4 regions of the Robertmurraya sp. GLU-23 genome follow, and region 3 is predicted to be linked to each of the others. Evidence: predicted binding sites of a transcription regulator. Region 3 holds the regulator's gene; each other region holds the start of a gene.
The links. The regulator Rex, encoded in region 3, represses fermentation and respiration genes when NADH is low (regulators of the CRP and FNR family bind a similar motif). The targets are predictions, from matches to a motif close to TTGTGAAATATTTCACAA.

Region 1 (3,194 bases), on a different contig from region 3:
TCGCAAAGGTATCGAATATGAAGAGAAGCGTCAGGAAGAAGTGGTTCGTGCAGGTGGAGAGATTCAGCAGGAAACACGTCGTTACGATGAGGCATCCAATACGACTTTATTAATGAGGGTCAAAGAAGGTTCGGAAGATTATCGTTATTTCCCTGAACCAGATTTAACGGATCTGTACATTGATGAAGATTGGAAGGCTCGCATTCGTGCTGAAATTCCAGAGCTTCCAGATTCAAGACAAAAGCGTTATACCGAAGAGTGGGGATTACCTGCGTACGATGCGGCTGTTTTAACAGTGGTAAAGGAAACAGCTGACTTTTTTGAAGCAACGGTTGCAGCTGGGGCGGATCCGAAACAAGCATCCAACTGGATAATGGGTGAATTATCGGCCTATTTAAATTCCGAACAAAAGGAACTGGCTGATGTAGCCCTAACACCTGAAGGTCTTGCGGGAATGATTAAGCTTATTACTGACGGAACCATTTCTTCTAAGATTGCGAAGAAGGTGTTTAAAGAACTTGTTGAAAAAGGCGGAAGTGCTGAGAAAATTGTCAAAGACCAAGGTCTAGTACAAATTTCTGATGAAGGTGCTCTACTAACAGTAATCGCTGAAGTTCTTGATGCCAATCCACAATCCATTGACGACTTTAAAAATGGGAAGGAAAAGGCGATTGGTTTCCTTGTTGGTCAGATCATGAAAGCTACAAAGGGCCAAGCAAACCCACCACTAGTAAATAAGTTATTGCAACAAGAAATCAGAAAACGCTAATAAAAAAGATTCCCTTGCTTAAATGTAGCAAGGGAATCTCTTTATAGTTAGGCTTTTTGTTGGAGTAGGTCTGCTCCTTTTTTGAAAACTGTTTTGCGAAGGAAAGGAACAACCCAATAGTCTAAGCCGTAACGTCCTGCATTGAATCCGGCAGTAAGAATGATGACACCCATTAGAATGTCTGTAGGGTTATGAGAAACTGTACCAGCAAGCATGAAAGAGAAGTTCATGACTAATCCAAAGAACATTGCTGCACTTGTAAAGCAACCAAGAATTAATCCTAAACCTACTAGAAACTCGCCCCAAGGTACAAGGAAGTTAAATAAATCCACGTTCGGTAGTGCCACACCTTCAAGGAAAGATACATACCAGCCATAAACAATGCCATCTGGACCAGCGACAGGGTTTGCTATAGAACCTTTTAAAAATCCAGCAGCATCAAACCCGCCAGTTATTTTGCCCCAGCCTCCCGTCATCCAAGCATAACCGAGATATACCCGTAATACAGTAAGAAGTGCTGCAGAAATCTTGTTTTCTCTTAAAAATTGATTAAACATAAATGATTCCGCCTTTCAAAAGTTATTTAATAAATGATTACACTCATAATATACAATGTTCTGATAGTGAAAAGAATAGTTTTGTGAAACAGTTCACAAATTGATCGAAATCTTTTGAACGAATTGTTAACAAAGTCCATTTTTGACTTAAGCCTTTTTCGGAAGAATGTTTGTATCCTTCTTAGTAAACGTTTTACGAAGGAAAGGAACAACCCAATAGTCTAAACCATAACGTCCTGCATTGAATCCGGCAGTAAGAATAATCACACCCATTAGAATGTCTGTAGGGTTATGAGATACCGTACCAGCAAGCATGAAAGAGAAGTTCATGACTAAACCAAAGAACATTGCTGCACTTGTAAAGCAACCAAGAATTAATCCTAAACCGACTAAAAACTCGCCCCAAGGTACAAGGAAATTAAATAGATCCACATTCGGCAGTGCTACACCTTCAAGGAAAGATACATACCAGCTGTAAACAATTCCATCTGGACCAGCCACAGGGTTTGCAATAGAACCTTTTAAAAATCCAGCAGCATCAAAACCACCACCAGTTATTTTGCCCCAGCCTGCTGTCATCCAAGCGTAACCGAGATACACACGTAATAATGTAAGAAGCGCTGCAGAAATCTTGTTTTCTCTTAAAAATTGATTAAACATAAATGATTCCGCCTTTCGAAAATGATTTAATTAATGATTACACTCATAATATACGACGTGACCATAGTAATAACCACAGGGATATACGTTAGTTCACAGTTTGTTAAAAGCTTATTGACCGAAGTGTGAACTATGTCACTTTTATGAACAACAGGAATAGACAAGTTTGGTGGAAATAAGTATGTATTTCCCAGGAAAAGAGTATTTCCGACAAAAAAACAACCCATTCGTTGTCGAATGAGTTGTTCAGTAAGGATTATTTCTCTTCCTTTAATAAGGCGATAGATTCATTAAATTCTTTTTCAATTTGATCATTGTGTTTAAATGTAAGGATGCTGACGATAATTGCAACAATCGCATTAAGGAGGAAGCCTGGAACAATTTCGTATAAGTCAAAGATGCCACCTTCTGCTTGTTTCCAAAGAATCACCGTGATGGCACCCGTGATAATACCTGAAATGGCACCCCAGTTCGTCATCTTTCTCCAGAAGAGACTGAGGATAATGACCGGACCAAAGGACGCGCCAAATCCTGCCCAAGCGTATGCAACGAGTGACAGAATCGTATTATCTTGATCGAGTGCTAATAAAAGGGCAATAACAGCCACTGTTAATACAGCTAATCTTCCCAATAATACATAATGCTTGTCGGAAGCTTCTTTCTTTAATAATACTTTATATAAATCTTCAATAAGAGCACTTGAAGTAACAATAAGCTGAGATGAAATCGTGCTCATGATTGCGGCTAAGACCGCAGCTAATAGGAAACCGGCAATGATCGGATGAAACAAATATTGTCCAAGTTCAATAAAGACGGCTTCTGGATTGGAAAGGGTTAATTCAGGATTCTTCTTAAAATAAGCAATCCCAATCATTGCTGTTAGAATGGTTCCAATGAGAGAGAAAATCATCCAAGTCATCCCAATACGACGGGCACTCTTGATTTCTTTAACCGTCGTGATGGCCATAAAACGGACAATGATATGTGGTTGGCCAAAGTATCCTAATCCCCATGCCATAGCCGAAATAACTCCGATGAAGCTAGCTCCTTTTAATAAATCCAAAAAATTTGGATTTACGAGTCGAACCGTTTCAAACGTTTCAGCAGGTCCACCTGTGGCAAATACCCCGATAATAGGGACAAAAATAAGTGCAAGTAGCATCATAAGACCTTGAATAAAGTCGGTATAACTGACGGCCAAAAACCCA
Region 2 (3,194 bases), on a different contig from region 3:
AAGGTGCAAACACCTCATTAATGTCCATACCACCGTATCGTGGAACGGTTCAAGAAAGAAGTTCTCTATCTGTTAATTTACACATGGCTGATAGCATTATTTATGTTCTGAATGAGGAAAATCCATTAAACGATATGGAATTGAATGTGATTAAGCAAATGAACCAGCAAGCTAACGATCATACGTTCATTTTTATCCTTCCGATTCCAAATGCGGTAGCAGAAGAGACTGGCGTATCTTTTTATATGGAAACCATAAAGAAAAAGCTGAATCCTATTTTCCCGAATGCTGACATTTACCCGTACACGTCTTCTCAGTCTGTAGACTGGAGTGACATTTTGATCGATGTTAACAGTGAGCAATCCAACGAAAGAAGAACCAGAAAAGAGCTTTATTTTATAAAAGAAACACTACACTATCTATTAGCAAAACGAGCTGATAAAGAAGAAAAATTAATCGATGTCATTCAATGGAATAAAGAGATGTTAGCTAAAGTTAGTGGAGCTTCCATGCAGCTTGGAGATTTAGAACAGGAAGTCGGAGAAAGACTCAAGAACAATTATGTTACAATTCTGCAGGAGCTTTCTGCAGAAGTAGAAGCTGACATACCTAATGTTCTAAAGACCACAGCTGAATCTATTACAGATCAAAGCAACCTTGCCACTGTCCATCTTCAATTAAACGAGGAAATGAACAGGCGAATGGAGGAATATTTACAAAACACCACCCTTCCAAAGCTTTACTCCTCCCTTCAACAATGGATTGGTCTTACGAAAGAGGAGCTACAGCAAATTCGTGCTTATTTGGACGAAATGGCTACAAGTTTTAATGGCTTATATGGAATTGATAAATTCCAATTTCCAGTAGATGATCAATTGCTTCATGATTGGAGAAGAGATACTGGACGGTTGACCAGTGGTGTTCAATTAGAGCACATCAACATTATGTTAAAGCATAATCCAACCCAATTATTACTAAAGGGCGCAGGTAAGCTATTCGCAGGCATCGGTCAAAATAAAGCCATGCTGCAGCAAAAATACAAGCGTTATGTGGAAACGGAAGATTATTCAGAAGTAGCAAAACAAGTAAATAAACAGTTTTTTGCACCTTATCATTTTTTTGCTATGGCCATACAAAGGGATTTAGAATCGTTCTTTCAAAAGCCAAAAGATGAATTAACACGTACGGCAGAAGACTTAGTAGAAAGAATCAGTCAGTATGAACAATCATTAACAAAGCTTCAGCAGAATCCAACAGCTTTTGAGGATCCAATTAAGCTGTTCACGGTCCGCTATAAGCAATATGAATTCTTATTTACTGGACTTCCAAAAGTCAAACAAGAAGTATAGGTAGTTTAAAAGCTGGTGCAAACATATGCACCAGCTTTTTTCATTTACCTTCCTAAACTTTGAACAAAATGTGAATACCTTCACATAGTTCACGAAAGTGTGACAAACTTCACAAGTTTTCAACATAAAAGAAGTTAAAATAGAGCTATCAAGTTGATTGTGAAATAACGAGCATAACGCTAAAGCTGGGGAGGACATAACAAAATGGAAAAACGACATTTAGTTCTTATTGGTAACGGGATGGCAGGAGTAAGAGTAATCGAGGAAATTCTAAAACTAACACCCGATGCTTTTCATATAACAATCTTTGGAAATGAGCCATATCCAAACTACAACCGAATTCAATTATCAAATGTACTGCAAGGGAAAACAACGGTAGATGACATTTTCCTAAACGAATGGGAATGGTACCAAGAAAATAATATCACTTTATATACAAATGAAGCAGTTGCAAAAATCAATCCACAAATAAAGACGGTCGTTTCTTCAACGGGAAGGATCGTTGCTTACGATGAACTTATTATTGCAACAGGATCAAGCTCATTCATCCTACCGGTACCAGGTGCGGATAAACAAGGCGTAACAGGCTTCCGTGATATTCAAGATTGTGAAAATATGATGGAAGTCGCTCGAACTCATAAAAAAGCGGTAGTTATCGGTGGTGGCCTTCTTGGTCTTGAAGCTGCAAGAGGTTTAATTGACCTTGGTATGGACGTACATGTGGTTCATTTAATGCCACATTTAATGGAAAGACAGCTAGATGAGACTGCTGCAACGATGCTGAAAGAAGAACTTGAAGCTCAAGGGATGAAGTTTTTATTCGAAAAACAAACGAGTGAAATTCTTGGAGATGACCGTGTCACAGGCCTTCGATTTAGCGATGGAACAGAAATCAAAACAGATCTAGTCGTTATGGCTGTAGGAATTAAACCAAATACACAGCTTGCAAAAGAAGCTGGTATTAACGTAAACCGCGGGATTATTGTAAATGACTTTATGGAAACAAATACATCTAATGTATATGCGGTTGGGGAATGTGCAGAACATAGAGAGATCACGTATGGAATGGTTGCACCGCTGTATGAACAAGGAAAGGTTTTAGCACAGAGAATACTTGGTTTAGAGGTTGTACCTTATGAGGGATCTGTTACAGGCACTCAACTAAAGGTATCTGATGTTGATTTGTATTCTGCAGGTGAAATTATTGATGATAAATCTACAAAAGCAATTAAAGTTCACAATGAATTTGAAGGCATCTATAAAAAGATACTAGTAAGAGACAATCGAGTGGTAGGGATTGTTCTATACGGTGACACAAAGGATAGCACAAAATTGTTCCGTATGCTTGTTGATAAAGAAGATGTAAGTGGGAAAACAAGCGCAAGCATCTTAGACTCTGGATGCTGTGGCGGGGGTCAAGCTGACATGAGCGTTGACTCAATGCCAGATACGGAGATTGTGTGTGGATGTAACGGCGTCTCAAAGGGGACCATTGTCGAAGCCATTCAAGCAAAAGGACTTACGACCGTTGATCAAGTATCTAGCTGTACAAATGCCGGACGTTCTTGCGGTCGTTGTAAGGGCCTTGTTGGTGAAATTCTTGCTTACACATTGGGTGATTCATTTGATGCAACAAAAGCAAATAAGAAGACTCTCTGTGGCTGTACAACATTAAGTCGTGACGAGGTTGTAGCTGAAATTAAAGAAAAAGGCATGATGAGTACAAAAGAAGTCATGAATGTTCTTGGCTGGAACAACGAGGAAGGTTGCAGCAAATGTCGTCCTGCTCTTAACTACTATTTAGGTATGCTACATCCTGAAGAATACCTTGATGAACGCGACTCT
Region 3 (3,194 bases):
CCGCTTTTTTTTATAAATTTTTTGTAAAGGTCCTCCCATAACTTGTTAATTATACAACCTTACTAAGTATGTACTTTTCCACCTATTCTATCCATATAATGCTAAAATACGGACAATAATTCTTCTTATTTGATACAACCTGATGTTTACGAGTAGAATAACTATATTGGATTGAAAAGGAGACTTGTTTTGAAACGTGAATATTGGTTTATATTAATTGCTTATATTGCTATGCAGCTTTCAAGCTTTATTGGTGTCCCTATCACCTCTCTCGTACTAGAAATGATTGGTTTTGAAACCAATCACTCTCAAGGGTTTGCAGGTGTCACTTGGCTTGTTATCAGCTTTACTATCACACTTGTGATTGTCCTGCAGCTGTTACGTAATGAGATGGTAAACGCAAATGCAGTAAGAAACGGAGCCAGCTTAGGTCGGTCGATCCTCTGGGCCATTATAGGTGTCTTTCTTGCTCTATTTGCCCAAGCCTTTGCTGCGAATATTGAACGCCTGATTGGTATTGAGGTAGGATCTGATAATACGCAGCAGATTTTACGCATCATTGAGTCTTTTCCTATTATGATAGTAGTTAGCTCCGTTATCGGTCCTATATTAGAAGAAATTGTCTTTCGTAAGATCATTTTTGGAGCTTTTTATAAGCGATTTAACTTTTTTATATCAGCCTTGCTTAGCTCAGTCATTTTTTCTTTTGCCCATATGGAGCCCGAGCACACCCTACTTTATTCCGCGATGGGATTCACCTTTGCGTATTTGTATGTTAAAACCAATCGGATTCTCGTTCCGATTGTTGCTCACGTATCGATGAATACATTCGTTGTTCTTGTGCAATCCGTATATAGGGAAGACATAGAAAAATTAATCAAACAAGCAGAACAAATGCAAAGCTTTATTGGAGGATTCTTCTTATGAGACAGTCACCTTTATTCTCAGGAATTATATACATCGTCTTAGGTGCTCTGTTCACAGTGTTTGCCATTCAGGACTTACAGCAAAATGGAGAGTGGGGGTTTTTTACCTATCTTCTAGTCTTGCTAGCAACATTTGATATTGGTTCAGGCATTCGGATGATTCTTTTACATTTTAAAATTAAAGAAATGAAGAAACAGCAAAAGAAATAGCCGCTCCACTAAGGGGCGGCTTGTTGTTTATTCCTCTACCATTTCTTCATCCACTGAAGAATAGTGCTTTAAAAAGTACACCAGTGACTGTAACTCAATAGCCAGATCAATATGGTGAACCCTGATGGATGATGGAACCGTTAATCGGGCCGGTGTAAAGTTTAAAATCCCTCTCACCGTTCCTTGAACCATTCGATCGGTAATGGATTGTGCAACTGTTGCTGGAACCGTTAATATCGCAACTTGAATATCTTCTCTTTCAATAACCTCTTCTAGATCATCCATATGATAGACGGGCACTTCTCCAATTTTTGTGCCTACCTTCTCTTCTACTACGTCAAATGCAACAGCAATTTTTGTATTATTATTTTTCAAGAAATTATAATTTAAAAATGCTGTCCCTAAATTCCCGACCCCAATTAACGCAACCTTCGTTAACTCATCTTGGTCGAGTGTTTTACGGAAAAAGGATAATAAATAGTTTACATTGTAACCATATCCCTTTTTACCTAATGCTCCAAAGTATGAAAAATCTCTTCGAATCGTTGCAGAATCGACCTTCACCGCCTCACTTAGTTCAGCTGATGAAACTCGTTGTTTTCCTGATGAGTGTAAACTATTTAAAAAGCGATAATACAATGGTAGCCTTTTCGCCGTTGCTTGTGGGATTTTCATTGATTCATTACTCATCGTTCTTCCCCTACCTTCTATCTTTAACTAATATAGTCTCTCTTCCCTTTTGAAGTCACCGTTTTTACCACCCGTTTTTTCAACAAGGTATGTTTTCCCGATTACCATTCCTTTATCTATGGCTTTACACATATCATAAACCGTAAGCGCACAAACAGAAGCGGCTGTTAACGCTTCCATTTCTACACCTGTATTTCCTTTTGTCTTTACACTAGCAGAAATATGTAGAGTATGGCAATGGTTATCTGATTCCCAATCAAAAGAAATATCGACACCGGTAAGTGGAATAGGATGGCACATTGGAATAATATCCCATGTTTTTTTACTAGCCATAACGGCAGCAACCTGTGCAACTGCTAGCACATCACCTTTTTTCATTTGGTTATGTGTAATACGATCATATATCTCTTGATTGACTGTGATACTAGAATGGGCAATAGCCGTCCGTACGGTTTCGGGCTTATCACTCACATCTACCATTTTCGCTCTGCCTTCTTTATTAAAATGAGTGAACTCTGACATCTATTATACACCTCTTTCAAAATCATACACTATTTTCCTTGTTCTGTGTGAAAACATTGTAACATAGTTCACAACTCATATCATTGCTCATCCGTATTGAATGCGATACACTAACCGTAGAAGTATAGAGGTGAAATCAATGATACTACTACAAGTGAACCAGCTTTCCAAGTCTTATGGAGCTGACCTTATTTTATCGAATATAAAACTAGAAGTTCAAACAAGAGACCGTATTGCCTTAGTAGGCAGAAATGGGGCCGGAAAATCTACTTTACTCAAGATTATTGCCGGTCACCTTTCCTATGAATCAGGTGATTTAATCAAGCCCAAACATGTAACGATCGGGTATTTGGCTCAGAATACAGGTCTTGTCTCCGGATTATCCATTTGGGAAGAAATGCTTACCGTTTTTGAACAGGTTATGAACCAAGAGAAAGAGCTTCGTAAGCTCGAGGAAAAAATGGCTGATCCTAACGTGTTTGAAAATGCTGCATTGTACGAGCGAACAATAAAAGAATATGACCATCTCCAAAACGAATTTAAGGAGAATGGAGGGTATCAGTACGAATCTGATATACGTTCTGTCCTACATGGCTTAAACTTTCACTCTTTCGATTACACTACGAAAATTGATAGCTTAAGTGGTGGCCAGAAAACTCGTTTAGCTTTAGCGAAGCTGCTATTAACGAAGCCTGATATTCTTATTTTGGACGAACCGACCAACCATCTAGATATTGATACGTTGTCTTGGCTAGAGCAATACCTGACTGGCTACACAGGTGCGATCTTAATCGTATCCCATGATCGCTACTTTTTAGATAAAGTGGTCAATCAAGTGTACGAAAT
Region 4 (3,194 bases), on a different contig from region 3:
ATGATTGCAGGGAATTTATCTACAACTATTTCACAAAAAGGCCATGAAACCGATATTACCCCACCAACTGTTTTGGTTGGAGAAACAAAGGTTTACGGATTTGAGAAGGCATTTCGTTTACCAATCACTATTCAAGACTTAGGAACGATTGAACTTATTATAATGGTAGAAAATAAGTAGAGAGGATTACCCTCTCTACCTTTTTTTTAAAATCCGTGGATCGTCATCCCACCATCAACAAATATGGTTTGACCGCTGATATAATTTCCTGCTTCGGAAGCTAGCATGACAACAGGACCTACTAGTTCTGGTAATTCACCGACACGATTTAAAGGAGTGACGGCTAAAATATCTTTTACATACTCTTTGTTAGAAAGTAAGCTTTCCGTTAAAGGGGTTTTGAAATACCATGGTCCTATGCTATTCACATTAATATGATGAGGACCCCATTCTAATGCAAGCACCTTGGTCATTTGAATCATGGCCGCTTTTGTTGCTGCATAAACGACACCTGTCCGCAAAGCGACATGCCCAGCAACAGATGAGATAGATATAATTCTACCCGCCGTTCCGTGCTTCTGCATCACTTTACCAACTTGTTGTGACATCATAAAGGCTGACTTTAAATTAGTGTCCATAATTGTCTGCCACTCTTCTTCCGTAACCTCTATTGCTTTAGATCGAATATTCATTCCTGCGTTATTGATAAGAATATGTATTTCTCCCCACTCATCCTCAACGGTAGACACAGCCCTTGATATTTCCTCTGTTGAGGTGACATTCGTCGGTATAACGAGCACCCTCCTGCCAAGAGAACGAATGATTTCAGCCGTTTCCCTTAAATCTCCCTCGGTTCGGGAGAGTATTGCAACATCTGCCCCAGCTTCCGCTAAACCAATGGCTAGTGCTTTTCCAATTCCCCTGCCGGCACCAGTAACTATCGCATGTTTATTATCTAATCGAAATGATGGTAAGTACACGATGATCCCCCTTTTTCATTCATATATGAATCAACATATCAAACAGTAGTCAAAAAGAAAAGGAAAAAGGGATTCTTTTTCCTGCTACCTAATTACTTCTTATCTTGTTGTCTTTGAACCTCTATATAAATTTCTTTGCACACAAGTTCACCACACACCTGACATACTACCTTCCCATCATAAAGAGTTCGGCAGTGTTCACAATAGTATTTCACCATATATTATCCCTCACTATTTCTTACTGACCAATATTACTATCAGTATATTTATTTCAAGTATAAGAGGTTCCTACGAGTAGTCTAAAAGCTTTAGGAATAATAATAAATATGAAAATTTAATGGTGAACATAACCATATTCAACTACCAATTATTAACATCACCTTCACACCTCTATGTTAATAATATGTATAGTGGAAACCCCATTAGCAATAATAGGAAATAGGTGGTGATTAACCTTGGGAATCATTCAAGCCTTCTTTAATTGGCGAGAAGGAAAATATCAGGAGCATTTAGAAGCAATGTATGAAGAAGATAAGTGCCCACAATGCCATGGAAAAGGGTATCATGTATATCCTCCAGTAGGAGAATTTATCCCATATAACCATATCTTTGATTGTGCGGGCTGCGAAGGATCAGGATCTTATTCAAAGTGGGATAGCTCAATCGTGTAACACACTCTAGGTTTCTAGGGTGTGTTTTTTGTGTAATAAATATCACTCACCTACAAATGCTTTTATGTCGACATTCGTAACCGTTATCATATATTTTCAAAATTTATCTTCTTCACAAATAATTCACATTTCAAGAAACCTGAATGTGATTTAAATCACTGTCACAATAACTTTTCACTACTATCATAGTAAATACATAACAATTGAACAATTTGTGAAATCAATGAAAGCTAATGGAATTGCAACAATTGTCTTGTATTATGAAATTGTAATTATTTATTTATTGTGAAACCTTGGGGAGGGAGTGAGGGTTATGGCGAAAATGGAACTCAACCGAAAAACAAAGACGGAAATAGAGGATAGCTCTTCTTTAAAAGGCACATTAGCTTCCGTTTTCCTATTAGGATTCTTTCTAATAGTGACATGGGTGAGCGTTTACTTCTTATTTTTAGACCGTTTTTAGAGGAAAGGGGATATATTTACCATGCATATGCATAAGTTTGAAAAAATTTGGCTGATATTTGGGATTGGGACACTTTTAGTTTTCCTAACCGTTTTAGGTGTTAGCGCCTTTTATCTCGGAAATCAACCACCAAGCTGCTTAGCTACAATCAATCCTGAAAAAGTTGATACAACTGCCCCATTCAACGAGCCAGGACTTAAAAAAGTTGAGGGCAAAGACTGGGACTATGAATTAATATATGTAGCTCAAGCTTTTGCTTATACTCCAGGAGAGATTGAAGTTCCACTTGGAGCAAAAGTAAAGGTAATTGCAACAACAAAAGACGTAATTCACGGATTTCAAGTTGCTGGAACAAATATTAACATGATGTTAGAGCCAGGTTATATAAGCGAGTATATCACAACGTTTGACAAAGCTGGAGAATACTTAATTTTATGTAATGAATATTGTGGTTCTGGACATCACATGATGACGTCTAAAATCAAGGTGGTGGAATAATGAATACATTAAATGCGAAAATCGATCCACGAGATGGAAAATTAGTTATGGCCCATTTTTATGTGGCATTTATCGCTTTGGCTGTCGGTGGGCTGGCGGGTCTTCTGCAAACATTAGTACGATCTGGTAAATTTGTATTACCTGCAGGAATTGGTTATTATCAAATATTAACGGTTCACGGTGTTGTGCTCGGGCTTGTTTTAACAACATTCTTCATTATGGGCTTTCAAATTGCTGCCACAAGTCGCACCTCAGGTACATTATCCAATCTTCAAAGAAAATTAGGCTGGATTGGCTTTTGGTTAATGACTGCTGGAACGCTAATGGCAGCCACAATGATTCTACTAAATAAAGCTTCTGTTCTTTATACCTTTTATGCGCCATTACAAGCACATTTTATTTATTACCTAGGTCTAACACTTGTTGTGGTAGGCAGCTGGGTAGATGGAGCAGCAGTACTAGGTAAATATATTAGCTGGAGAAAGCAAAACCCTGGTCAGCCAAGTCCATTAATTACGTTCATGGCTGTTGTTAATACAATGTTATGGATTGTCGCAACAATAGGTGTTGCTGCAACTGTAT

Region 1: the regulator Rex is predicted to act here: its motif matches at 1,408-1,425, upstream of ACVBAX_RS24100 (DoxX family membrane protein).
Region 2: the regulator Rex is predicted to act here: its motif matches at 1,418-1,435, upstream of nirB (nitrite reductase large subunit NirB).
Region 4: the regulator Rex is predicted to act here: its motif matches at 1,763-1,780, upstream of ACVBAX_RS02930 (cytochrome c oxidase subunit 2A).

The regions. Positions count from the first base shown of each region.
Region 1 covers NZ_JBRKCV010000026.1:663-3,856, reverse strand. The annotation lists gene gatB (Asp-tRNA(Asn)/Glu-tRNA(Gln) amidotransferase subunit GatB) at 1-769, shown strand, start outside; gene ACVBAX_RS24100 (DoxX family membrane protein) at 817-1,326, opposite strand; gene ACVBAX_RS24095 (DoxX family protein) at 1,474-1,986, opposite strand; gene putP (sodium/proline symporter PutP) at 2,243-3,194, opposite strand, start outside.
Region 2 covers NZ_JBRKCV010000004.1:184,107-187,300, forward strand. The annotation lists gene ACVBAX_RS10025 (tetratricopeptide repeat protein) at 1-1,349, shown strand, start outside; gene nirB (nitrite reductase large subunit NirB) at 1,554-3,194, shown strand, end outside.
Region 3 covers NZ_JBRKCV010000018.1:90,958-94,151, forward strand. The annotation lists gene ACVBAX_RS21250 (CPBP family intramembrane glutamic endopeptidase) at 190-927, shown strand; gene ACVBAX_RS21255 (YdiK family protein) at 924-1,136, shown strand; gene ACVBAX_RS21260 (redox-sensing transcriptional repressor Rex) at 1,164-1,826, opposite strand; gene moaC (cyclic pyranopterin monophosphate synthase MoaC) at 1,854-2,348, opposite strand; gene ACVBAX_RS21270 (ABC-F family ATP-binding cassette domain-containing protein) at 2,488-3,194, shown strand, end outside.
Region 4 covers NZ_JBRKCV010000001.1:568,514-571,707, reverse strand. The annotation lists gene ACVBAX_RS02945 (chemotaxis protein CheX) at 1-180, shown strand, start outside; gene ACVBAX_RS02940 (SDR family NAD(P)-dependent oxidoreductase) at 207-980, opposite strand; gene ACVBAX_RS02935 (methionine aminopeptidase) at 1,436-1,651, shown strand; gene ACVBAX_RS02930 (cytochrome c oxidase subunit 2A) at 1,965-2,114, shown strand; gene ACVBAX_RS02925 (cytochrome c oxidase subunit II) at 2,136-2,612, shown strand; gene ACVBAX_RS02920 (b(o/a)3-type cytochrome-c oxidase subunit 1) at 2,612-3,194, shown strand, end outside.